2 linked regions of the Sinorhizobium sp. BG8 genome follow. The protein of the gene in region 1 binds, or shares a complex with, the protein of each later gene. Links are inferred from orthologs where the notes say so. Each region holds a gene or a part of one and is shown on either strand. Other genes may lie near its edges.

Evidence for each region.
Region 2: the proteins of metK (region 1) and groL are in contact, whole or in part, in a cryo-EM structure (PDB 8P4O), measured with the Escherichia coli proteins. The link is inferred for Sinorhizobium sp. BG8 from one-to-one orthologs.

The regions. Positions count from the first base shown.
Region 1 is NZ_CP044011.1:1,150,904-1,162,661, reverse strand. Bases 8,612-11,436 are described here. They hold metK (methionine adenosyltransferase), read right to left. Parts: upstream 10,731-11,436; coding sequence 9,492-10,730; downstream 8,612-9,491. Other genes in these bases: F3Y30_RS05305 (helix-turn-helix domain-containing protein), read right to left, coding at 10,917-11,336; trmB (tRNA (guanosine(46)-N7)-methyltransferase TrmB), read right to left, coding at 8,783-9,481. Outside these bases: tRNA pseudouridine(38-40) synthase TruA, read right to left, coding at 1-90; fmt (methionyl-tRNA formyltransferase), read right to left, coding at 90-1,025; def (peptide deformylase), read right to left, coding at 1,176-1,700; DNA recombination protein RmuC, read left to right, coding at 1,818-3,026; F3Y30_RS05340 (ribokinase), read left to right, coding at 3,074-3,973; F3Y30_RS05325 (Hsp20 family protein), read left to right, coding at 7,785-8,213; F3Y30_RS05320 (DUF1150 family protein), read left to right, coding at 8,349-8,606. UniProt on the Escherichia coli protein: Catalyzes the formation of S-adenosylmethionine (AdoMet) from methionine and ATP.
Region 2 is NZ_CP044011.1:1,684,156-1,696,076, reverse strand. Bases 3,766-6,753 are described here. They hold groL (chaperonin GroEL), read left to right. Parts: upstream 3,766-4,434; coding sequence 4,435-6,072; downstream 6,073-6,753. Other genes in these bases: F3Y30_RS07785 (hypothetical protein), read left to right, coding at 6,752-6,753; groES (co-chaperone GroES), read left to right, coding at 4,064-4,360; F3Y30_RS07800 (sulfurtransferase/chromate resistance protein), read right to left, coding at 3,766-3,795. In the rest of the region: F3Y30_RS07815 (bifunctional riboflavin kinase/FAD synthetase), read right to left, coding at 1-628; F3Y30_RS07810 (TIGR01459 family HAD-type hydrolase), read right to left, coding at 645-1,493; chrA (chromate efflux transporter), read right to left, coding at 1,587-2,954; more of F3Y30_RS07800, read right to left, coding at 2,977-3,765; more of F3Y30_RS07785, read left to right, coding at 6,754-7,198; F3Y30_RS07780 (EAL domain-containing protein), read right to left, coding at 7,268-10,078; F3Y30_RS07775 (FAD-dependent oxidoreductase), read right to left, coding at 10,254-11,480; F3Y30_RS07770 (glutathione binding-like protein), read right to left, coding at 11,566-11,921.

The sequences.
Region 1 (11,758 bases):
CGCACCTTGCACGGAGGGACCGTTATCCTGCCGCTGCCAACCGACATAGGGCGTGCCATCATACTCTATGAGGAGGCGATAGCGCGGCATCAGGAGAGGACCACGCCGACGGGAACGGATGTGCCGCGCAGAAAATCGTTCGCTGACAGTGCCTTGCCGCCAGCCTTCTGGAGGCGGGTGAGCCTGACCGCGCCATCGAGGCAGGCGACGACGAGGTCGTCCGAAAGAACCTCGCCAGGTGCACCGGCACCGGCCGCCAGTTCGCTGGCAAGCACCTTGACCCGTTCTGTCCGGCCGGAAACGCCCATTTCGGTCCAGGCACCGGGGAAGGGCGAAAGCCCGCGGATGTGGTCATGCACCTGCCGCGCGGGCCGGGCGAAGTCTATCCTGGTCTCCATCTTGTCGATCTTGGCGGCGTAGAGGACGCCTTCCTCGGCCTGCGGCGTCAGGGAAAGCGAGCCCGCCTCCAGCTTAGCCATCGCGTCGACCATGAGTCTGGCGCCCGCGACCATCAGAGCGTCGTGCAGATCGCTGGCAGTCATGTTCTCGGTGATCGGAATGCGGCTCGTGAGCGCGAAGGGACCGGTGTCCAGCCCCTTGTCCATATTCATCACCATGATGCCGGTTTCGCTGTCCCCCGCCATGATCGCCCGCTGGATCGGAGCTGCGCCGCGCCAGCGCGGCAACAGGGAGGCATGGCCGTTGTAGCAGCCGAGCCGGGTGCCGCCCAGGATCGCTTCCGGAAGCAGAAGGCCATAGGCCACGACAACCGCCACGTCGGCATCGAGCGACCGGAAGGCCTCGCGGTCCTCCTCCTGCTTGAAGTTCAGCGGCGTGCGCACCTCGATGCCCAGTTTTTCGGCTGCCAGATGCACGGGCGACTTCTGCAGTTCCAGGCCGCGGCGTCCGCCACGGCGCGGCGGCTGCGAATAGACGGCGATGATCTCATGCCCCGCGTCCGCCAGCGCCGTCAGCGTCGGTACGGAAAAGTCGGGCGTGCCCATGAAAATTATACGAAGCGCCATCGTGCGGGTCTCTTGTCTCGATCAGCCCTCTTCAAAAGGGTTTGCGCGCTCCAAATCAAGCCCCTCGACGTCATTCTCGTCGCGATGCGCATGGCTCGCCCGTCGTCAGGGCCGATTGCGATTACACCGTGCCCCAATCAGAATGGGCAGCTAGATCGCTTTTGTACCCCTGGCCTTTGCTGACTTGGTGAACTTCCGGATCACCATGTCGCGCTTCAGCTTGGATATATGATCGATGAACAATACGCCGTTGAGGTGGTCTATCTCATGCTGGAGGCAGGTGGCGAGAAGACCGTCGGCCTCGACGATATGCTCCTTTCCCTCCCGGTCGAGATGGCGGACGGTAATAGCGGCCGGCCGCTCAACCTCTGCATAGTAGTCCGGGATGGACAGGCAGCCTTCCTCGTAGACGGACCGCTCGCTGGAAGACGCCACGATTTCCGGGTTGATGAACACCCGCGGCTGCTTCTCCTCGCCTTCCTTGGAGACATCCAGCACGAGCATACGACGAGGCACGCCGATCTGGATCGCCGCCAGGCCTATCCCGGGAGCATCGTACATCGTCTCCAGCATGTCTTCTGTCAGCCGACGGATGTCGTCGGTAATGGCCTCCACGGGATTGGAGACCTGACGAAGTATGGGATCGGGAAGAATTATCAGCGGTTTGATGGTCATGCGTCTCCTTAGCGTGTTGCGTGGCAGCTTTCAATTCTCTTGCGCGTCGCTGTAGACGGTCGCAGTTTGTTCACGTTATGATCTTACACTCTCGCGAAACGGTGCTATGGTCCGCGCATGGATTTCCAATCTTCCCTTCATCATGTGGTGATTCGTGCCTCGGAGACCGTGTCCCGAAATCCCGCATTAGCGCTCGCTTCACTCGGTTTCCTTGTGCTTGTCGCGCTCACGATCGGGCTCGCCCGGCGCTCGAACAGGCGGGATGCGGAGGCTGCTTCCTCCGCGCAGATCCAGCTTGGCGAGCTCCTGAAGGCGCAGACCGAGCTGCAGGGCCGCGTGGCCGCCATGGCCGAAGTGTTCGGCGCGCGCCAGGCGGAAACGAACCAGGCGATCAACCAGCGGCTTGACGGGCTCACCCAACGCCTCGGGCAGTCGATCAGCGAGCAGACACGGGCGACCCACGACAATCTGAGGAAGCTGCAGGAGCGGCTTGCCGTGATCGACTCCGCCCAGACGAACATTCAGTCGCTGGCAAAGGATGTCGTAGGCCTTCAGGCCATCCTCTCCAACAAGCAGACACGCGGTGCCTTCGGGCAAGCGCGCATGGAGACCATCGTCGCAGACGGACTGCCTCAGGGGGCCTATGGGTTCCAACAGCAGCTTTCTACCGGCGTACGTCCAGATTGCACGATCCGCATGCCGAACGGACAGCCGCCGCTGGTGATCGACGCGAAATTTCCGCTGGAGGCATGGAATGCCATTGCCGCCGCCGGATCGCCAGAGGCGGCGAAAGCCGCGGCAACACAGTTCCGAAGGGACATGGAGGTCCATATCCGCGACATTGCGGAGAAGTACCTCATCGCCGGCGAGACACAGGACACCGCCTTCCTGTTCGTGCCGTCAGAGTCGATTTTCGCGGCAATTCACGAATCCTTCGAAATGGTCGTCCAGCGCGCCCACCGAGCCCGCATCGTGATCGTCTCCCCGTCGCTGCTCCTGCTTTCGATCCAGGTTCTTCAGGCGCTTTTCCGCGACCAGCGCATGCGCGAGCAGGCCCATGTGATACAGGCCGAGGTCGTGCGACTGATGGACGACCTTACCCGTCTCGACGACCGGGTGCGCAAGCTGCACGGTCATTTCACCGCGGCGCAGAAAGACGTCGACCAGATCCTGACCTCGACAGAGAAGCTCGCGCGCCGCGGATCGCGCATCGGTGAAATGGAGTTCGAGCAGCCTGCGGCGGCACCGCCGTCTTCGGAGCCGGGTGGCCGGAGTGTCGAAAGTCGCACGGGCCAGCTTAAACTGAGAGTGGTTGACGAAGACTGATGGCCTCGGGCAGTGTCCCAGCAAACCAAAGGGACGGACACACCAAGATGATCACTGTTTTCGGATCCATCAACATGGACCTCATCGCCACGACCGAGCGCCTGCCGAAGCCCGGGGAAACGGTTGCCGGCGGCAGCTTCAGCACCGCGGCCGGTGGCAAGGGGGCAAACCAGGCGCTCGCTGCACGACGCGCCGGCGCCCAGGTACGCATGGCGGGCGCTGTGGGGAGCGACGGCTTTGCCGGCGATGCGCTGGCCCTGCTGGAGGGTGCCGGTACCGATCTCTCTCTCGTGAAGACCTCGCCGGAGCCGACCGGTACCGCGCACATTCTCGTCGGGGGCGACGGGGAGAACGTCATCGTGGTGGTGCCCGGTGCCAATGGCACCGTCAGTGCCGACGATGCCCGCGAGGCGATCGCATCCATGAACGGCGGCGATTTCCTGATGCTGCAACTGGAGGTGCCGGCAGCGGCCGTGGAGGCGGCGCTGACGGAGGCCCGCACAAAGGGCGTGACGTCCGTGATCAACCTTGCTCCGCTGACGCCCGACGCGCGAAGACTGGGCGCCATGGCCGATATTCTCGTGGCCAATGAGACGGAGTTCGAGTTGTTCGCCGGACGCGAGGACCTGTCGGCCAGCGAGCGCGAGAAGGCAATGAGCGAGTTGCACGCAAAGAGCGGCCAGACACTGATCGTCACGCTGGGTGCGGAAGGTGTCGTTGCGATCAGCGGCGGGCAGCTCCATCGTGCCAAGGGGCTGGTCATCGAGCCGGTCGACACGGTCTCGGCTGGCGATACGTTCTGCGGCTATATGGTCGCCTCCCTGGACGCCGGATTAGCGCTCCCGGAAGCATTGCGGCGTGCCGCCGTGGCGGGCTCGCTTGCCTGCCTCAAGCGTGGAGCCCAGCCATCGATTCCGCTTGCGGCGGAAGTGGACCGCAGCCTCTAAAAGAGCATCGCTGCACGTCGGAACTCCCCGGTCGCGGAGGCCGATGCCGCCTGCCGCCGATGACGGACGACTATCGCCATTCGCATTGCCTCATTGTTAACGAATTGGGCTTATCGATTGTGCCATTGTAGGCGTCATCCCGGCTTCGGGAACGCGGCGGACTGCGCCGCGCGACGCCCTTGTCCCATGATGGGACCTCCCCACGACCCGTCACCCGAATGCGCGCTTCCGCGCCACCCCTTCGTGCGAGGCATTCAATGCTCAAGTTTTCCTTCAAATCGATCGCTGCCAAGCTGATGCTGATCAGCGGCGCCGCCATTGCGCTGGTGCTCGTCGTATCGAACTACTTCCTGATTTCGCAGAGCCGGGACCGGATTCATTCGCTTACGATGAACGTCGCCCAGACCGAGGCGAAGGCCATCGCGAACGACATTTCCGCGTCCGTGGGCGAGCTTGCCAGCGCTGCGCGTTCGATGTCCGGCATCCTGTCCCATGGCCATGCAGGTGGGTTCTTCGATCGCAAGGCGACCATCGAGCTCCTCAAGGCCAATGTCGAGCTCAACGAGTTCGCATTCGGCAGCTGGTTTTCGGAAGCGCCAAACGCCTTTGACGGCAAGTCGCCTGAACTGGCCGGAAAGCTGGAGTTCGGCGCGGACAAGAACGGCGCATTCAACCCCTACTGGACGAAGAGCAAGACCGGGATCTCGTTCTCGGCCTTCACATCGGACTACAAGGCGGAGTGGTACGCCCTGGCCGCGGCAAGCGGACAAGGCGCGATCACGCAGCCCTATGTTGCTACCGAGACCGGCGAGAATGTAGCCATGAGCTCGATTGCCTTCCCCGTAAACTCGGGCGGCAAGATGATCGGCGTCACCGGCGTGGACATTTCGCTGAAGGCGCTGTCCGACAAGCTTCAGGCGCTCCACCCCTTCGAAAGCGGCCGCGTGCTGCTTCTCACCCAGTCTGCCAAGTGGCTGGTGGCACCTTCGAACGATCTTCTCATGAAGGACTACGCGGATATCGGCACCGACCTGGTCAAGAACGCCGCTTCGACTTCCGCGCCGGTCACGATCAATGATCTCGTCAGCGACAAAGTCGGCGCGTACGACCGCCTGATCTATCCGTTCGCTGTCCCTGGCCTCAACACCACCTGGCTGGTATCCGTCGACATTCCGCACAGCGCCGTCAGCGGGCCACTCACCGAACAGACGTTGATGATGGTCGCCGGCGGACTGCTTGTCCTGCTTGCGGTCATGGGTGCACTCTACTTCGCCGTTCGCAACAACGTAAAACTGCCGCTCGGCCAGCTCATTCGTGACGTGAACAAGCTGAGCGCCGGAAGCTACGGCGAAGCGGTCAGCGGCCAGCAAAACCAGGATGAAACCGGTGCGGTTGCTCGTGCGCTTGAAGGCTTCCGCCACAAGCTGGCCGACGCCGTACGTCTCGAGGGCGAAGCCGAAGGCCAGCGCCAGCTGACGGAAGCCGAGCGTGCCAAGGCGGAAGCCGAACGTACATCTGCAGCCGCTCTCCAGCGCGATATCGTTGCGCGGCTTGCAGAAGGTCTCTCGGAACTCTCCTCGGGCAATCTCGCGTTCCGCCTGTCGGGTGAATTCCCGGTGACTACGCCAAGATCAAGACGGACTTCAACTCGGCAATGACGAGCCTTGAAGAGACGATCCAGACGGTCAACCAGTCGGTCGGCAACATCGGCAACGGCACGAGCGAAATCTCGAGCGGCGCCAACGACCTGTCGCACCGGACGGAACAGCAGGCCGCAAGCCTCGAGGAAACGGCCGCCGCTCTCGACCAGCTGACCTCGCAGGTCAACTCGAGCGCCGAGAATGCGCGCGTCGCGGCTCAGTCGGTAGAAGCTGCAAGCACGGATGCGGAGCGCTCCGGCGAAGTGGTGCAGAAGGCGATCGCCGCCATGCACGGCATCGAGCAGTCCTCGCTCGATATCAGCCGCATCATCGGTGTCATCGACGAGATCGCCTTCCAGACGAACCTGCTCGCTCTCAACGCAGGCGTCGAGGCTGCCCGGGCGGGCGAGGCAGGCAAGGGCTTCGCGGTCGTTGCCCAGGAAGTGCGCGAACTGGCACAGCGCTCCGCCAATGCCGCCAAGGAGATCAAGGGTCTGATCAACACGTCCGAAGTCCAGGTACGCGAAGGCGTGGACCTCGTCGGAAGGGCAGGCACGGCGCTCCAGAAGATCGCCGAGCAGGTCATGCAGATCAACAACCTGATCCGCCAGATCTCCGGCTCCGCTTCCGAACAGGCCGTTGGCCTCAAGGAGATCAACTCCGCCGTCAACCAGATGGACCAGGTCACCCAGCAGAACGCGGCAATGGTCGAGCAGACGACGGCCGCAAGCATGACGCTGAACGAGGAAGCAAAGCTCCTGAAGTCGCTCGTCTCCCGCTTCCGCGCAGGATCAGGCGCCCAGCACTTTGCCCAGCCCGTACAGGCCCAGCCGCAGCGTCAGACCTACAGACCGGCTCCCGCTCCGGCAGCCCGTCCGGTCGCCGCCCCTGCCCGCTCCATCCCGCAGGTGGCAGGCAATACGGCGCTCGCGCATGACGACTGGGAAGAGTTTTGAGAACGGAACGCACGGACCAAAACATCAACGGCGCCCTCGGGCGCCGTTTTCATTTGTCGACATGTACGAGCGACGGATACTCAGAGGCGGTGCAGACGTTCCGTCAGGAGATCGAAGAAGCCCTGGGCATTTACGTCCTTGATGACCTTCGCATTCGGCGTTCTGCCCGTGACCTGCCACCAGTCGACCACCGTCATGCCGAGCGTCAGCGGTGAGCTGATCTCCACTTCGACATTGCAATCCCGTCCGTTGAAGAGTTCCGGCCTCAACAGGTAGGCGACGACAGTGGGATCATGCAACGGCCCGCCGTCCGAACCGTACTTCTCGATGTCGAAACGCTCGAAGAACTCCAGCATTTCGGCAAGCGCCAGCGCGGGCTTCGTACCGATCTTGCGGATCCGCTCCACACGCTCCTTGAAGGTCAAGACCTTGTGGGTGACATCGAGCGGCATCATCACGATCGGAATGCCCGATCTGAAGGTCGCATCCGCGGCCTCGGGATCGACGTAGATGTTGAACTCGGCCGCGGGTGTGATGTTGCCACCTTCAAAGAACCCGCCGCCCATCATGATGAGTTCACGGACGCGGCCGGCGATCTCGGGCGCCTTGCGCAGCGCGAGCGCCACGTTGGTCAGCGGACCGAGCGTGCAGAGCGTGACGCTCTTCGGGGGCTCTCGCAGAAGCGTCTCCACGATGAAGTCGACAGCGTGCTGCTCCTGCAACGCCATGACCGGCTCGTCGAGCTCGGGCCGTCCAGGCCTGTCTTGCCGTGAACGTGCTCGGCCGTCACCAGCGGGCGCGCGAGCGGCTTGTCGGCTCCGGCAAATACCTTGAGATCCGGCCTGCCGCCCAGTTCGCAGATGATACGGGCGTTGCGGGACGTGAGCGCCAGGGGAACATTGCCTGCGACGGTGGTGATGCCCAGGACTTCGACGTCGTCCGGGCTTGCGAGAGCAAGCAGAATTGCCGCAGCGTCATCCTGTCCGGGGTCCGTGTCGATTATGATTTTTCTAGGCTCCGGCATGCATGTCTCCCTGCCTTTGTATATGCGGCGCGAACACCTGTCCGCGCCGTAGCAAAGCGGCGACTATATTTGCCAATTCTCCTTTAGCAAGCGCCTTGCACGAAACCGCCACAGTCCCCATATTGGCGCTGTCGGGGTGCTGCCAGCCAGGTCCCGGCATGGTCGCTTGAGAGCAAGGACTGCACACAAATATGAGCCGCATGACACCATTCACGAGCCCTATGCTCCTGGGCTTCGACGCCATGGAGAAGACGCTGGAGCGCATTGCCAAGAGCAATGACGGCTATCCGCCCTACAACATCGAGCGTCTGCATTCCGATGGCGCGGGTGCGCCCGAGCGCCTCCGCATAACGCTTGCCGTCGCCGGTTTCTCCGAGGACGAGCTGGAGATCACCACCGAGGAGAACCAGCTCATCATCCGCGGTCGCCAGATCGAGAACGGCGAACGGGATTTTCTTTACCGCGGCATCGCTGCACGGCAGTTCCAGCGACTGTTCGTGCTTGCCGACGGCATGCAAGTTTTGGGTGCCCACCTGAAGAACGGACTTCTCGCCGTCGACCTCGTGCGCCCGGAACCGGAGCGCATGGTAAAGAAAATTAACATTTCCGTACCAGACTAGTCCATGTGCCGTTTCTGCGGGCTTCGCCCCTCGGACACCACACACACAAACTGAATACCGGACGTATCGACCGGTCATGGTGACCGCGAGCGTGCGTTTGAGCCGGTTTCAACCCGGCATGCCATGGAGGCAATCATGGGCCTTAAAGCTCTCTCTCCTGTCGTCACGAAGGCGGACCTTGCGCATCTCGGCGCAGGCGAAGTCGGCTACATTCGCAAGATGCGCGCCGACGAGGTATCCCGCTGCTTCCCCGAGGCTCCCGAAATTGATCCGGCCCTGGATCTTTGGGCGCTCTTTGGTGCCGACGGCACGCCAATTCTCCTGACCGACAATCGCTCGAGCACCTTCTTCAAGGCGGCCGAAGACGACCTGCGCACCGTAAGCCTGCACTAATCGTGCGCGGGATCCGCACATCGGAATGGGTGCGGAAAAATGACCGGGGGCGCGCCGCGACGATGCTGCCTTGATGCGTATCGCTAAACGATCGGCGCGCTACCCACGCTTCAAGCCGTTGTTCCACGCATGTTTTCTTGCGGGACCGTTCCCGAGCTTGAGAGCCGTCGGTCGCCCTAGCGCCTTCTGAACGTCAGGTAGGCAGACTTTCGCCCTTCCCTCTTCGCCTTCGCCTCATAGCGCGTGCTGGGCCAGCCCTCGAAAGGCGTCAGCCAGTCGGCGGCATTCTCCGCCGTCCATTCGAAGGCGGGATGAGCGCCGCAGTGAAGAAGCGTCCAGTTCACATACGTATCGATATCGGAGGCGAAGCAAAAGGAACCGCCTGGCTTCAGGACGCGCGCGAAGCGATCCAGATTGACCTTCGAGACGAAGCGGCGCTTCCAGTGCTTACGCTTGGGCCAGGGATCGGGATACAGGAGATCGATCTGGTCGAGCGATCCCTCCGGCAGCCAGTCCAACAGTTCGGTCGCGTCATCGTCGTAGAGCCTGATGTTCAGCGCGCCGGTCTCTTCAACACGACCGACGAGCTTTGCCATCGAATTGACGAAAGGCTCCACGCCGATGAAGGCCGTGGACGGGTTTTCGAGAGCCCGGTGAATCAGATGCTCGCCGCCGCCGAAGCCGATTTCCAGCCGGATGCGCGCAGGATCGAAGTCGAAGAGCGAGCCTATCTCTGCCGGGGCAGGTACGGAGAGATCCACCTTAAACCGCGGCAGGAGGTTTTCCAGACGCTGTGCCTGCAAATCACGCAGGGGCTTTCCCTTGCGGCGACCGAAGAAGGCCTCGGTCGCCCTTGTACGGCGCTCGCTCTCCATTGTCAGACCCTCACGCCCTCAGGGCTTCCTTCAGGGGCTTCACCAGGTCCAGCTTCTCCCAGGAGAAGGAGCCGTCCCGACCGGACTTGCGGCCGAAATGACCGTAGGCCGAGGTCTTGGCATAGATCGGCTTGTTGAGGTCGAGGTGGCGGCGAATGCCGGAGGGCGACAAGTCCATGACCTTGCGGATGGCTGCTTCCACCTCGTCCTCGGTGACCGTGCCGGTTCCGTGCAGATCGACATAGACCGACAGGGGCTGAGCAACGCCAATGGCGTAGGAGAGCTGGATCGTGCAGCGATCGGCGAGGTTCGCGGCAACCACGTTCTTGGCGAGATAGCGCGCCGCATAGGCCGCCGAACGGTCGACCTTCGTGGTGTCCTTGCCCGAAAACGCGCCACCGCCGTGGGGTGCTGCGCCACCATAGGTGTCGACGATGATCTTGCGGCCGGTCAGGCCCGCGTCGCCATCGGGGCCGCCGATCACGAACTTGCCGGTGGGATTGATGTACCACTTGCAGTCATCGGCGATGGGAAGGCCGTTCAGCGCCTCACGGATGTAGGGCTCCACGACTGCACGCACCTTGGCCGAGTCCCAGCTGTCGTCGAGATGCTGGGTCGAAAGAACGATCGAGGCAACGTCGGCAGGCTTGCCGTCGGCATAGCGCACGGTCACCTGGCTCTTGGCATCGGGACCGAGCTTTCCGGCATCGCCCTCACCCTGCTTGCGCGCGGCGGCGAGGAGCTGAAGGATGCGGTGCGAATAGTAGATCGGCGCCGGCATGAGATCCGTGGTTTCGCGGCAGGCATAACCGAACATGATGCCCTGGTCGCCCGCACCCTCGTCGCCCTGCTGGTCTGCAGCGTTGTCGACACCCTGCGCAATGTCGGCCGACTGGGCGTGGAGGAGAACATCGACCTTGGCGTTCTTCCAGTGGAAGCCATCCTGTTCGTAGCCGATATCCTTGATAGCCTTGCGCGCGGCAGCCTTGAATCTCGCGGGATTGATGACGTCGTTGCCGTTCTTGTCCTTTTTCATCAGGCTCGGCGGCAGGCGGACTTCGCCGGCAATGACGACACGGTTGGTCGTGGCCAGCGTCTCGCAGGCGATGCGCACAGACCAGGGATCGAACTTGGTCTTGGCGGCCTCACGGTAAACGAGATCGACGATTTCGTCCGAGATTCTGTCGCAAACCTTGTCTGGATGCCCCTCTGCCACGGATTCGCTGGTGAAGAGATAGCTGCTGCGCATACGGGAATTCCCCTCAATGAAGATGACATCGGCGTTGTTACCAGTTCACCACTGAAAAACAAGCACACAAGGACATAAATATATGTTTATATCTATCTTCGGTCCAGAGCCGATGCAAACACGGAACAAAAAAAGGCGGCCCCGAGGGACCGCCTTCAAGGCGTCAGGCGTCGCCTGACTTTAACACTATTCCGCGTCGGCTTCCGCCGCGAGCGTCTTGACCAGGTCGACCAACTTGCGTCGCACCTTCGGGTCGGCGATCTTTACGAATGCGCGATTGAGCTGAAGCCCTTCCGAAGAAGACAGGAAGTCGACCACGTAGTTCGAACTGGAGGCTTCCGCCATCCCGTTGGGACCTCCCGAGCTTTCGCCGGGCGCATCCTCGAAGAAGAACGATACCGGAACATTCAGAATGCTTGAGATGTTCTGGAGGCGGCTGGCGCCTACACGGTTCGTACCCTTCTCATATTTTTGAATCTGCTGGAACGTGATCCCCAGGCTCTCGCCCAGCTTCTCCTGGCTCATGCCAAGCATCGTCCGGCGGAGGCGAATCCGGCTCCCGACGTGTATATCGATCGGGTTCGGCTTTTTCTTATTCTCAATCATCAAAGTGTCCTAACGCGCGAATGCCCCAGTCCCCGGAAGCGACCATGAGACCAAATTGCCATGCTTGCAGCGCAACTTTAAGGCCATCATTATAGCTAAAACATGCCGGTAAAGTGCACTATGCAATTTTAGGGGTTTTCGGTCAATTCCTGCCGAATATAAAACCAGCGCGAGAAAAGAGTGCCAGAAGAAAAACCATGGAGACACAGAACCAAAACCACAGGTTTTGTGACAGTCTATCATGAAACGTTACGTTTTTTCCCGCAATGGTTGCATCAATAAAGCCATTGCTATTATAAGGCATCCCTAATATAACTTGACCTTTAGCGTCCACAATCGCCGAGATTCCATTGTTCGCGCCACGAATCATCGGCACCTGTTTTGCGACCGCCGTGACCTGCGCCTGCTGAAAGTGCTGATAG
Region 2 (11,921 bases), 540 kb from region 1 along the record:
ATCCGAGCGTGCGGCCGAGCTGCTTGCCGCCGATGACCTCCTGCTCGACCGTGAAGCGGTAGCCGAGCTCGCCGGCCGCACCGACGACGTCGCCTTCACAGAGCATAGAGCGGATGAGGCTCGAGGATACGACCGAGGTATTCTCGTCACGGAATGCGTCGACCAGCGTCACCCCGAAGCCGTTGGCTTCGCCGGCGGCCATCAGGTAGGCGGGGCCACCTTCGCGACCCTTGCCGAAATGGAAATCGAAGCCGGTGACGATATGGGAGGCATGCAGCCAGTCCAACAGCACCGAGTCGACGAAATCGTGCGGCGACAGCTGGGAGAGCTGGCGATCGAACGGATATTCGATGACGGCGTTGAAGCCCATGCCTTCGAGGATGCGCGCCTTGAGCGGAGCGGGCGTGAGGCGGAAGACCGGTTGATCCGGGCGGAAGACCGTGCGCGGATGAGGCTCGAATGTCAGCACCAGCGCCGGGATCGCACGCTCGCGCGCAATCTGCAGCGCCCGGTCGAGCACGGACTGGTGTCCGCGATGCACGCCATCGAAATTGCCGATCGCGATCACTCCGCCGCGGAGCGCTTCGGGAAGCGGATCCCTGGTCTCGTTTCGATGAAAGACAGTCATCTCGGCTTCGATCCAATCACTTCAGGGCAGGCATCCACCACTTCGGCGTCGCGCCTTCTCTTTCCAGGAATGCTGCGAGCAGCTTCTCGTCGGTGCGCCCGTCGACAACGTACTCCTGCGCATGGATGCCGCCGGAGATATACAGTACATCAAGCCCGAACGCCTCCGCACCCCTGACATCGGTCGGCATTCCGTCGCCGATGGCAATGACCCGCGACGATGCGAATTCGCCGAAGACCTCGCGTGCCTCAGTCATCGACGCCTCGTAGATGGGCCGATGGGGCTTGCCGGCGATGAGTGTCGTGCCGCCGAGTTCGCCGTAAAGCTGGGCGAGCGCCCCGCCGCAGGGGATGAGGCGATGTCCGCGCTCGACCACGAGGTCCGGATTGGCGCAGATGAAAGGCAGGTGGCGGGCGGCGAGCACTGTCAGTTCCTCGCGGTAGTCCTCTGCCGTTTCGGTCTCGTCGTCGCGGAAGCCCGCACAGACAACGATTTCCGCCTCCTCGGCCGACACGCGCTCGACATCGAGGCCGGTCAATAGCGGATGATCCTTGTCGCCGCCGATGAAATAGATCTTCGGCGGTCCGGACGAAATCAGCGCGCGTGTGACATCACCCGACGTAACGATGCGGTCGTAGGCGTCATCCTCTACGCCGAGGCCGCGGATCTGCACCTTGACGCCCGGTGACGGTCGCGGGGAATTGGTGATCAGCACCACTGCGAGGCCAGCAGCCCGGGCCGCGGCCAGCGCCTGCGACGCGTTCGCGAAGGCTTCGACCCCGTTGTGCAATACGCCCCACACGTCGCACAGCACGACGTCATAGTGCCCTGTGATCTCGTCGAAGGAATCGATGCGCTTTGCCATGATGACTTTCCGGTAGTTGGGAGGCCGGGCTGACATCGCAAAGCTGGAACGAGAAAACAAGCCTTTCCGAAGAAATTTACGCCTCGGCGCTTCTCACAAAGGCCATGAAAGGAGGAAGCCGAGGACACCACTGACCGAAAGCGCGGTGAGGATCCCGGTCTTCAGCCGGAGCAACATGAAGGCCGAGACGATCGTAAGCGCGAGGGCGTGAAGATCGATGGAGGACCATGCGGGCAACGGCATCGACAGGGGCCCCGCCTCCAGGCGTCCGACCTCGCGAAAGAGCACATGCAAGCCGAACCAGAGGGCGAGATTGAGGATCACGCCGACAACAGCCGCCGAGATTGCGGCCAGCGCCCCTGAAAGCGCCTCGTTGCCGCGCAGCCTCTCGACGTGGGGCGCACCGAGAAAGATCCAAAGGAAGCAGGGCACGAACGTGACCCAGGCGGCGAGGAAAGCCCCGAGGAGCCCGGACAGCAGCGGATCCAGGCCGTCGGCATCGCGAAAGGCGGCAAGAAAGCCGACGAAGGACAGCACGAGCACCAGCGGGCCCGGCGTCGTCTCGGCGAGCGCCAGACCGTCCAGCATCTCTCCCGGCTTGAGCCATTGATAGGTGTCGACCGCCTGCTGAGCGACGTAGGCGAGAACGGCATAGGCGCCGCCGAACGTGACGACCGCCATTTTCGAGAAAAAGACACCGATCGCATTGAAGGCGCCGGTGTGGCCCGGAACCATCGCCAGGAGCAGGAAGGGCGCGATCCAGAGTGCGCAACAGACCGCGACGACGAGGAACGCCCTCCCCGGGGTCTGCCTTCCCCCTTCCACGCCTTCTCCGATAACAGATGGAAGGTCCGGCACGTGGCTGCGATGGCCCGCCTGCGGCTGGAGAAGGCCGGGCGCGGTGCGCGCCGCGACATATCCGACAACACCGGCAAGAAGAATGACCAGCGGGAACGGCAGCGCGAAGGCGAAGAGCGCGAGGAAGGCGAGCGCGGCAAGAATGCGTGCGGCGGGCGTCTTCAGCGTGCGACTGGCGATCCGGATGAGCGCCTGGACGACGATCACGAGGACAGCGGCCTTCAAGCCGAAGAAGAGGGCATCCAGCCAGTGGGTATCCTGGAAGAGGGCGTAAGCGGAAGAGAGCACGCAGATGACGAGGAAGCCGGGCAAGACGAAGAGCGTCCCGGCCGCGATGCCGCCGCGGGCGCCGTGCAGCAGCCAGCCGACATAGGTGGCAAGCTGCTGGGCCTCGGGACCCGGCAGCAGCATGCAATAGTTCAGCGCATGCAGGAACCGGCTTTCGGAGATCCATCGCCGCTCGTCCACCAGCTCGCGGTGCATGAGCGCGATCTGCCCGGCGGGGCCTCCGAAGCTCAGAAGCCCGATCCGTGCCCAGACCTTCAGCGCCTCCCCGAATGTCGGGTGTCTGGGAGAGGCGTCTGCTGTCATCCGGTCGTTCATGGGCGCCTCGGTCGGCGAGACTTCACTTGCGCGCGCCATGCGAGACCCAGTCGTGTTTTTCCTGCGAGGCGTCTCGCGCCCAGCGATAGAGCGCGTCGTAGAGCAGCATACCCGCCTCGAGCTGTTCGAGATCGTCCGCGTACATGCGCGAAAGTCCGAGTGATATGGCGAGCAGCCCTGCGGCCTGCGGCTCGAGATCCGGCCGGTCCGTATCGGCGCCGCGAACGATGCGGGCGAGATGTTGCAAGGCCGGAAAGGCAAGCGCGAACTCCTCGATCATCACGTCGAAGGAGCAAAGTTCGCCGCGATGGCTCCAGAACACTCCCTCGACATCGAAGGGCGTGGCGTCGAAGCGATGCGCGACCGCTTCGACCTCGGAGGGAGCGACGAAGAGGAAGACCGCCTTGGGATCGACGAAGCGCCGGATCAGCCAGGGGCAGGCGATCCGATCTATCTTCGGCCGGGAACGCGTCACCCAGAGCGTTCCGCCTCTATTGCATTGCCCCGGCAGTCGCGAGACCGGAACAAGCGGCAGGCCCGCCTTCTGCCAGGTCTCGAAACCGCCTTCGAGGACTTCCGCCTGGGCGCCCTCGGAACGCAGGAATGCGGCAACGCCCTCGCTGAGCTTCAGACCCTTTTGGCAGATGACGACGGCCTGGTGGCCGCGATAATCGCCGGCCCATTGCCGGATCTCCGTGTGGCTTTTCCTGATGGCAGCAGGCAGCAGGAATGGCGCGGCGGAGAAATCGTCCTCGTCGCGCACGTCGATCAGGATCGGCGCTTTTGGCGTGCCGATCAGGCGCACGAGCTTTTCGGATGAAATTGCATTGTAGGAAGCCATGATACGTCCCTCATGATGTGAGATTAAGGACGCGAAATTCGGCATGGCGCCTCGTGGGGCATTCGCAAGCCCCATATGTTTGTTAAACAAAATTGCGGGATCCGTGTCAACTTCTGCCCGGAGAACATAATTTTGCCGAAGCCATCCTTGACTCCATCCGGCGTCAAGCCTATCTCCCCCTCGCTAGCACTCTCCAGATGTGAGTGCTAACACCAATCGAACGGATCCGTTCGTGATCCGCAATGTCATTTGATCGAGGGATTAGACAATGGCAAGCACCAACTTCCGTCCGCTCCACGACCGCGTCGTCGTACGTCGCGTCGAGTCCGAAGAAAAGACCAAGGGCGGGATCATCATTCCTGACACCGCGAAGGAAAAGCCGCAGGAAGGCGAAATCGTCGCCGTCGGCTCCGGCGCACGTGACGAAAGCGGCAAGGTCGTCGCTCTCGACGTGAAGGTCGGCGATCGCGTTCTGTTCGGCAAGTGGTCGGGCACCGAAGTCAAGCTCAACGGCGAAGACCTTCTGATCATGAAGGAAGCCGACATCATGGGCATCATCGGCTGATCGCCGGTTCCCTTAAAAACTTCCCATAAATTCAAGCCGGAGTATCCGGCCTTTCGAAACCAGGAGTTTTGAAAATGGCAGCCAAAGAAGTAAAATTCGGCCGCAACGCGCGCGAAAAGATGCTGCGTGGCGTCGACATCCTCGCTGATGCAGTGAAGGTAACACTCGGCCCGAAGGGTCGTAACGTCGTTATCGACAAGTCCTTCGGCGCACCGCGCATCACCAAGGACGGCGTTTCCGTTGCCAAGGAAATCGAACTCGAAGACAAGTTCGAGAACATGGGTGCCCAGATGGTCCGCGAAGTCGCTTCGAAGACCAACGATGTTGCCGGTGACGGCACCACCACCGCGACCGTTCTCGCCCAGGCGATCGTCCGCGAAGGCGCAAAGGCCGTTGCTGCCGGCATGAACCCGATGGACCTGAAGCGCGGCATCGACCTCGCTGTCAAGGAAGTCGTCAAGGATCTCCAGGCCAAGGCCAAGAAGATCAACACCTCGGAAGAAGTTGCACAGGTCGGCACGATCTCGGCAAACGGCGAGCGCCAGATCGGCCTCGACATTGCTGAAGCCATGCAGAAGGTCGGCAACGAAGGCGTCATCACGGTTGAAGAAGCCAAGACCGCCGAAACCGAACTCGAAGTCGTCGAAGGCATGCAGTTCGACCGCGGCTACCTGTCGCCCTACTTCGTGACCAACCCGGAAAAGATGGTCGCCGACCTCGACGACGCCTACGTTCTCCTGCACGAGAAGAAGCTCTCGAACCTCCAGGCCATGCTGCCGGTTCTCGAAGCTGTCGTTCAGACCGGCAAGCCGCTCGTCATCGTTGCTGAAGACGTTGAAGGCGAAGCTCTTGCGACCCTCGTCGTCAACAAGCTCCGTGGCGGCCTCAAGATTGCTGCTGTCAAGGCTCCGGGCTTCGGCGACCGCCGCAAGGCCATGCTCGAAGACATCGCCATCCTGACCGGCGGTACCGTGATCTCCGAAGACCTCGGCATCAAGCTCGAAAACGTCACGCTCGACATGCTCGGCCGTGCGAAGAAGGTTTCGATCTCCAAGGAAAACACGACGATCGTCGACGGTGCAGGCCAGAAGGCTGAAATCGAAGGCCGCGTCGCCCAGATCAAGGCTCAGATCGAAGAAACCACCTCCGACTACGACCGCGAGAAGCTGCAGGAACGCCTTGCAAAGCTCGCTGGCGGCGTTGCCGTGATCCGCGTCGGCGGCTCGACGGAAATCGAAGTGAAGGAAAAGAAGGACCGCATCGACGACGCGCTTAACGCGACCCGCGCTGCTGTTCAGGAAGGCATCGTACCGGGCGGCGGCGTCGCTCTGCTGCGCGCTTCTTCCCAGCTGACCGTCAAGGGCGAGAACGCCGACCAGGAAGCCGGCATCAACATCGTTCGTCGCGCTCTGCAGGCTCCGGCCCGCCAGATCGCAGAGAACGCTGGTGACGAAGCTTCGATCGTCGTCGGCAAGATCCTCGAGCAGAAGGGCGACAACTACGGCTACAACGCCCAGACCGGCGAATATGGCGACATGATCGCCATGGGTATCGTCGATCCGGTCAAGGTCGTTCGCACCGCTCTGCAGGACGCAGCTTCGGTTGCAGGCCTCCTCGTCACCACCGAAGCCATGATCGCCGAGCTGCCGAAGAAGGACGCTCCGATGGGCGGCGGCATGCCCGACATGGGCGGCATGGGCGGCATGATGTGATAAGGCGACAGCCTTATCACTGAACGACGCACATAAAGCTTCGCCCATGTTCTCAAAGTGCTTCAGGCCGCATGCGGCCTGAAGTGGCGGCATGGGCGGCATGATGGAACAAGGCGCAAGCCTTATCCTCGATGAAATCAAGACGAAGGGCGGCCCTTGGGCTGCCCTTTTTCATTGCGCAGGTGCCCCTGTCGGGACAAATCGGCGCACTGTCGTGATCCCCCGCACAGGCACAACCATCACACAATCACCGGGTGCATTATCCACAGAATGCACCTGAATACGCACCAATGTGGATTTGGCCTTAAAATTCTCATCAAATACCCACAATTTTGACAGGGCACCCATTGCCGGTCGCAAAAAAGAAATTATAAAACCAAGCAAGTGAGCTCGAAGATTCACGGGGACGGTCGGCATGTCGGGTGTGATTGGTCCGCTGGGCAGCACACTGGAAGACCAAGGCTCATACAAGAAAAGATTTGATAGACTAACGCCGACCGCAAACGAGGTTGCGCGTACGTTCACTGACCTGTCTAATGGGTGCCGAATGGACCGATTCCGCGGGGACTCTGTAGCGGACGGGAAGTTGCGCCTGCAGCCGGAAGACCGAACATGCTGGGCTCGTCTTGACAGGACAAGTGCATGGCGGCCAAATTGATTTTTTCGCTTGGGATTGTACGTGTTTAAGATTGCGAAAACTAATCTTTCAGCGCCTTTTGTACCCGGCTCCCTGGAGCTGGACGATGCCGACAATGAGCTTTTGACCCAATACTGCGTGACGGAACGCTGGACCGGCGATCTGTCCAACGGACTGTTCAGGCTTGGCGACAAGGCAGCGAAGACCCACGGGCTTCATGAGCGCGACTGCGGGCTGCTCAACCTCATTCGCTGTTACGAACCGCTCGACCGTACCCGCGTGCTCGAACTCTTCGAACAGGCGTCGACGACGTGCTCGTCGTTCTGCTTTTCCACGACGATCAACGTGGCGGGTGTTCCCCGCCAGCCCGTCTTCTGCGTCGGAGAGTCTACCGGAATCGAACAGAAGTATGCCGGCCTGATCATCGGCGTGTTCATCTTCCCCCGCTTCCAGGTCGAACTCCCCGCCTATTCCATGAAGCGGCAGTAGGCGCGAGCCTTATGCGGCGTCCCGCCGGAGCATGACCTCCCCCGCAGGCAGTGGAATGCGTGCCTGCGATCAGGCGGCGCGGCCCTTGCCGATATGGGCATCTTCCCGCACCTCGTCGGCAGTCATCGGCGCCGGTCTGCCAAGGAAGTAGCCCTGCGCTTCGTCGCATCCTTCCTTGAGAAGGATATCGAGCTGCCTGCCGGTCTCCACTCCTTCGGCAAGTACCGGCACGTCGAGGCTGCGCCCAAGCGCCAGGATCGCCCTGATGATGGCCTTTGCCTGCGGGCTGTCCTCGATCTCGTTCATGAAGCTGCGGTCGAGCTTGATCTTGTCGAAAGGAAATGAACGCAAGGTCTCGAGCGACGAATATCCGGTACCGAAATCGTCGATGGCGATGGTAACGCCGAGCGCCTTCACCTGCCTGAGTGCCAGGAGCGCCCGCTGCTTGTCCGCGATGATCGTGGATTCGGTGATCTCGAGCTCGAGGCGGTTCGGCGCAAGGCCGGTTTGCGCGAGCACGTCCCGGACAAGGCCGACCACGTCGGTGTTTGCGAGTTGGACCGGAGACAGGTTGACGGCGATCTTGTGCGGCAGCGGCCAGCTCGCCGCCTCGCGGCAGGCTTCGCGCAGAACCCATTCGCCGATCGACAGGATGGCGCCGCACTCCTCCGCGACGGGAATGAATTCGGCGGGCGACACGGTGCCGCGGTCCGGGTGACGCCAGCGCAGCAGCACTTCGTATCCGGTCGTTTCTCCACCCTTCACCGACTTCTGCACCTGATAGTGCAACTGCAGTTCGCCGCGCTCCACGGCAAGCCACAGGTCGTTGGCCATCATGCGGCGGCGGCGCGCCACATCGTCCATCGATACCTCGTAGAAGCAGACGGTGCGGGTAAGCGCTTCCTTGGCCCGGTACATTGCGAGGTCGGCGTTTGACAGGAGGTTTTCGACGTTCATCGCGTCCTGCGGGAAGATCGCGACTCCGAGGCTGGCGCCGGGCTTCAATTCAAAGGATCCGACCTTGACCTCCGCATGGAGCGCCTTTTCGAGGCGCATGAGGAAATCGTTCAGTTCCGCCATGTCATCGAACCGCTTCGATGCGGCAAACTCGTCGCCACCGAAGCGCGCCACGGCCTCATCCCCGGTGAGCATGTCCTGCATGCGCTGGGAGAGGATCTTCAGCACCTCGTCGCCTACGGCATGACCATGCGTGTCGTTGACTTCCTTGAACTTGTCCAGGTCGATGCCGATCACGGCCACGTATGCGCCGGAACGCCGTGCACTCTCGAGTTCACCTTCCAGGTGAACGTTGAAGCTTGCGCGGTTCGGCAGCTGGGTCAGCCCATCATGGCGGGCCATGTGGGCAATCTGCTCCTCGGTGCGCAGGCGATCGGTGATGTCCTCGTAGGTCGCGACCCAGGAGCCGTCTGCGAGAGTGTTGTACTTCATCTGGACGGACAGGCCGGAAGACAGCTGTTCGACGGTGCTGCCGCCGCCCGGCTGGCGGATGAGCTTTCTGTGGCGAGCATAGATGTCGCGAGCCCTCGGTTGCCAGACCTCCGGATCATCGTGAACGCGCGAGACGGCGAGATCGACCATGCTGGCGAGCGTGATGCCCGGCTTGAAGGTGTCCGCCGAGAATCCGAACAGATCCGAAAAGCGCTTGTTTGAGAGTACCAGCCTCTCGTCGGCATCGAAGAGGCAAAGGCCCTGTGCCATGTTTTCGAGCGCGAGATCGAGGTTTTTCGTCACCTCCGCGATGCGATCGGCATCCGCCTTCTCTTTCGTGATGTCCTTGGTAATCTTGACGTAGCCGGCCAGGTCACCCTCGCTGTCGCGGATCGTGTCGATCACGACATGCGCCCAAAAACGGCTGCCGTCCTTGCGGTAACGCCAGCCTTCGGTCTCGTATTTTCCGGTTTCCCGCGCAACGTCCAGGGCAAGCTGGGGCAGTCCCGCTGCCTGTTCCTCGGCGCTGTAGAAGCGGGAGAAATGTTCGCCCACGATTTCCTTGGCCGTATAGCCCTTGCTCCGCTCCGCCCCGACATTCCAGTTCTCGACCCTGCCATCGGCGTCGAGCATGTAGATGGCATAGTCCGTCACGCCCTGCACGAACATGGCAAGCTGCCGCGTGCCGGCGCTGACGGCGTTTTCTGCCTGACGCGCGAAGACGACCGCGATCAATCCGACGAAGAGCAGCGAGAAGGCCACAGCTGCAATCAGCACCGCCATCAGCACCGGCGAGACCACCGTGTCGTCGGTGATGTCCATCGGCCCCGAGACCACCGTCACGCCCGCCATGCCCGTAAAATGAAGGGCGACGACGCCGAGCATCATCAGGATCGTAACACGCCACCTTGCAGCGACGTTGCGTGCGCCGCCTGCGATGCCAAGCAGGGCAAGGCTGCTGAAGATCGCGCCTGCAACGAAGGATGCAGCCACATAGGCGTAGTCCCACTCGATCGTGCCGGGAATTTCCAGCGCCGACATCCCCATGTAGTGCATGACGAAGATGCCACCCGTCAGAAGCATTCCGCCCGCCAGCGCGGCCGACCGGCGCTTCGATGCGGTCCCGACGACGATCCCCATCGTCGTCACGATGATGGCGACCGCGAGCGAGATGAGCGTCCGGTAGACTTCGTATCCCATGACCATGCCGGGATTGTAGGCGAGCATGGCGATGAAGTGGGTGGACCAGATACCGAAGCCGGTCGAGAAGCCCGCAGCTCCGAGCCAGAGGCGACGCGCGAGGCGCTCGCAGGATTGCGCGCGCTGCACCAGTGCCACTGTGACAAAACAGGACAGGAAGCAGATGATGGCTGCGAGTAGCACAAGTCGATAGTCGTGCTCGAGCGCGATGCAATTCACAATACGGAGCATGAGAAATCCGGCGGTGAGGTTCGATCGGATCACTCAAGTGAGAAAAGGCTGAAGAATCATTAAGTCGGGCTGAAAGTCCCATAAAAGCACGGACTTGCATAAACCTATGCTTAAGGAAGCCTCAAAATTGCACGGGAATCGCCTGCCCTTCGCGGGCAAGGCAGACGCCGGCTCGTCAGGCGACGAGGGTCTTGAGGTCGGTAGACGGATCTTCCAGAAGCGCCCGGTCCGGGGTGCGGCCGAGTTCCAGAAGCTTCTTGCCGGTGACATAGGCCTTGGCGTCGTTGACCGCATCGACCGCGATCAGTTCGCCCGCCCGGAAGTACCACACAGAGACGCTTCCTTCACGCGCGCCCGGCCTGACGAGGGTATCATCGAACCCCATGCAGAAACCGGCGATCTGCAGCTTGACGTCGTACTGATCCGACCAGAACCAGGGCTTGGGAACATAGGGCTCGTCACCGCCGGCGATGATGGCCGCAACCGCCTCCGCCTGGTCTACCGCATTCTGGACGGACTCGAGGCGGACCATGCTGCCCTTCAACGGCAGGACGCTACAGTCGCCCATTGCGAAGATGGACGGATCCGAGGTCCGGGCATGGTCGTCGACGACGATACCGTTCAGGACCTCCAGCCCGGCATCGCGGGCCAGCTGGTCGTTGGGGGCAATGCCGATGCCGACGATGACGACATCCGCAGAAATGATGGAACCATCGGAGAGTTCCGCACCCGTTACATGGCCGTTCTCGCCGACCAGCCTGTCGAGGCCGGTTTTTTCCCTGACGTCGACGCCGCGCGCGATGTGGATTTCCTTGACGATCGACGAGGTGGCTGGCGAGGCCACGCGCTGAAGAATGCGGTCTGCCATTTCGATGACAGTGACGTCGAGGCCCCGCCCCCTCGCCACGGCTGCGGCTTCAAGTCCGATGTAGCCGCCGCCGACGATGAGCGCCTTGCGGCCTTCCTGCATTTCAAGGCCGAGGCGGTCTGCGTCGAGATAGTCGCGGACCGTGAACACGCCCTTGAGATTTCCGCCGATCGCATCCGGCAGGCGGCGCGGCGTCGCCCCGGTCGCGAGCGCCAGATACTCGTACTCCAGCATAGAGCCGTCGCTCAGCGAGACTGTCTTGCCGGCACGGTCGATCCAGGCAACCTCCGTCGACAGCTTCACCTCGACATCGTTTTCCGGATACCAGCTCTCCGCCCGGAAATGCAGCCGCTCGAGATCGGCCTCGCCCAGAAGATATTTCTTGGAGAGCGGCGGACGCTGGTATGGAAGGGTAGCCTCTGCGCTGACGATCGTGATCGGACGCGTATCCTTCAACGCCCGCAACTTTGCGACAAGCGCGAATGCCGCCTGACCGCCTCCGGCTACGACCAACCTTCCCGCCACGATGTCCATCCCCGATCTGTTGTTTTGACGAGTGGTAACGCGTCCGGCCCGGCGGCGTCAACTCGCCACCAGGCCGCAGCGATAGGGCTAGGCCTCAGGTCCTGGCGGGGATGTCCAGTCCCTTCTTGGCGGCGGGCCGCTCCAGGCAGCGCTCCAGCCAGGCCATGACATTCGGGAAACCCGCATAGTCGAGAACTTCGCGGCCGCCGTAGAAGACGTCCGCTCCGCGAACCCACGGATAGAGAGCGATGTCGGCTATAGTGTGCTCCTCACCCATGATCCACTGGCGTCCATCGAGACGGGCTTCCAAAACGCTCAGGAGGCGCTTCGACTCGTCACGGTAGCGCTCCATCGGATAGGAGTTGTTGGCGACCTTTTCGGCGGCAAACTTGAAGAAATGCCCGAACTGTCCGAACATCGGACCAACGCCGCCCATCTGGAACATGACCC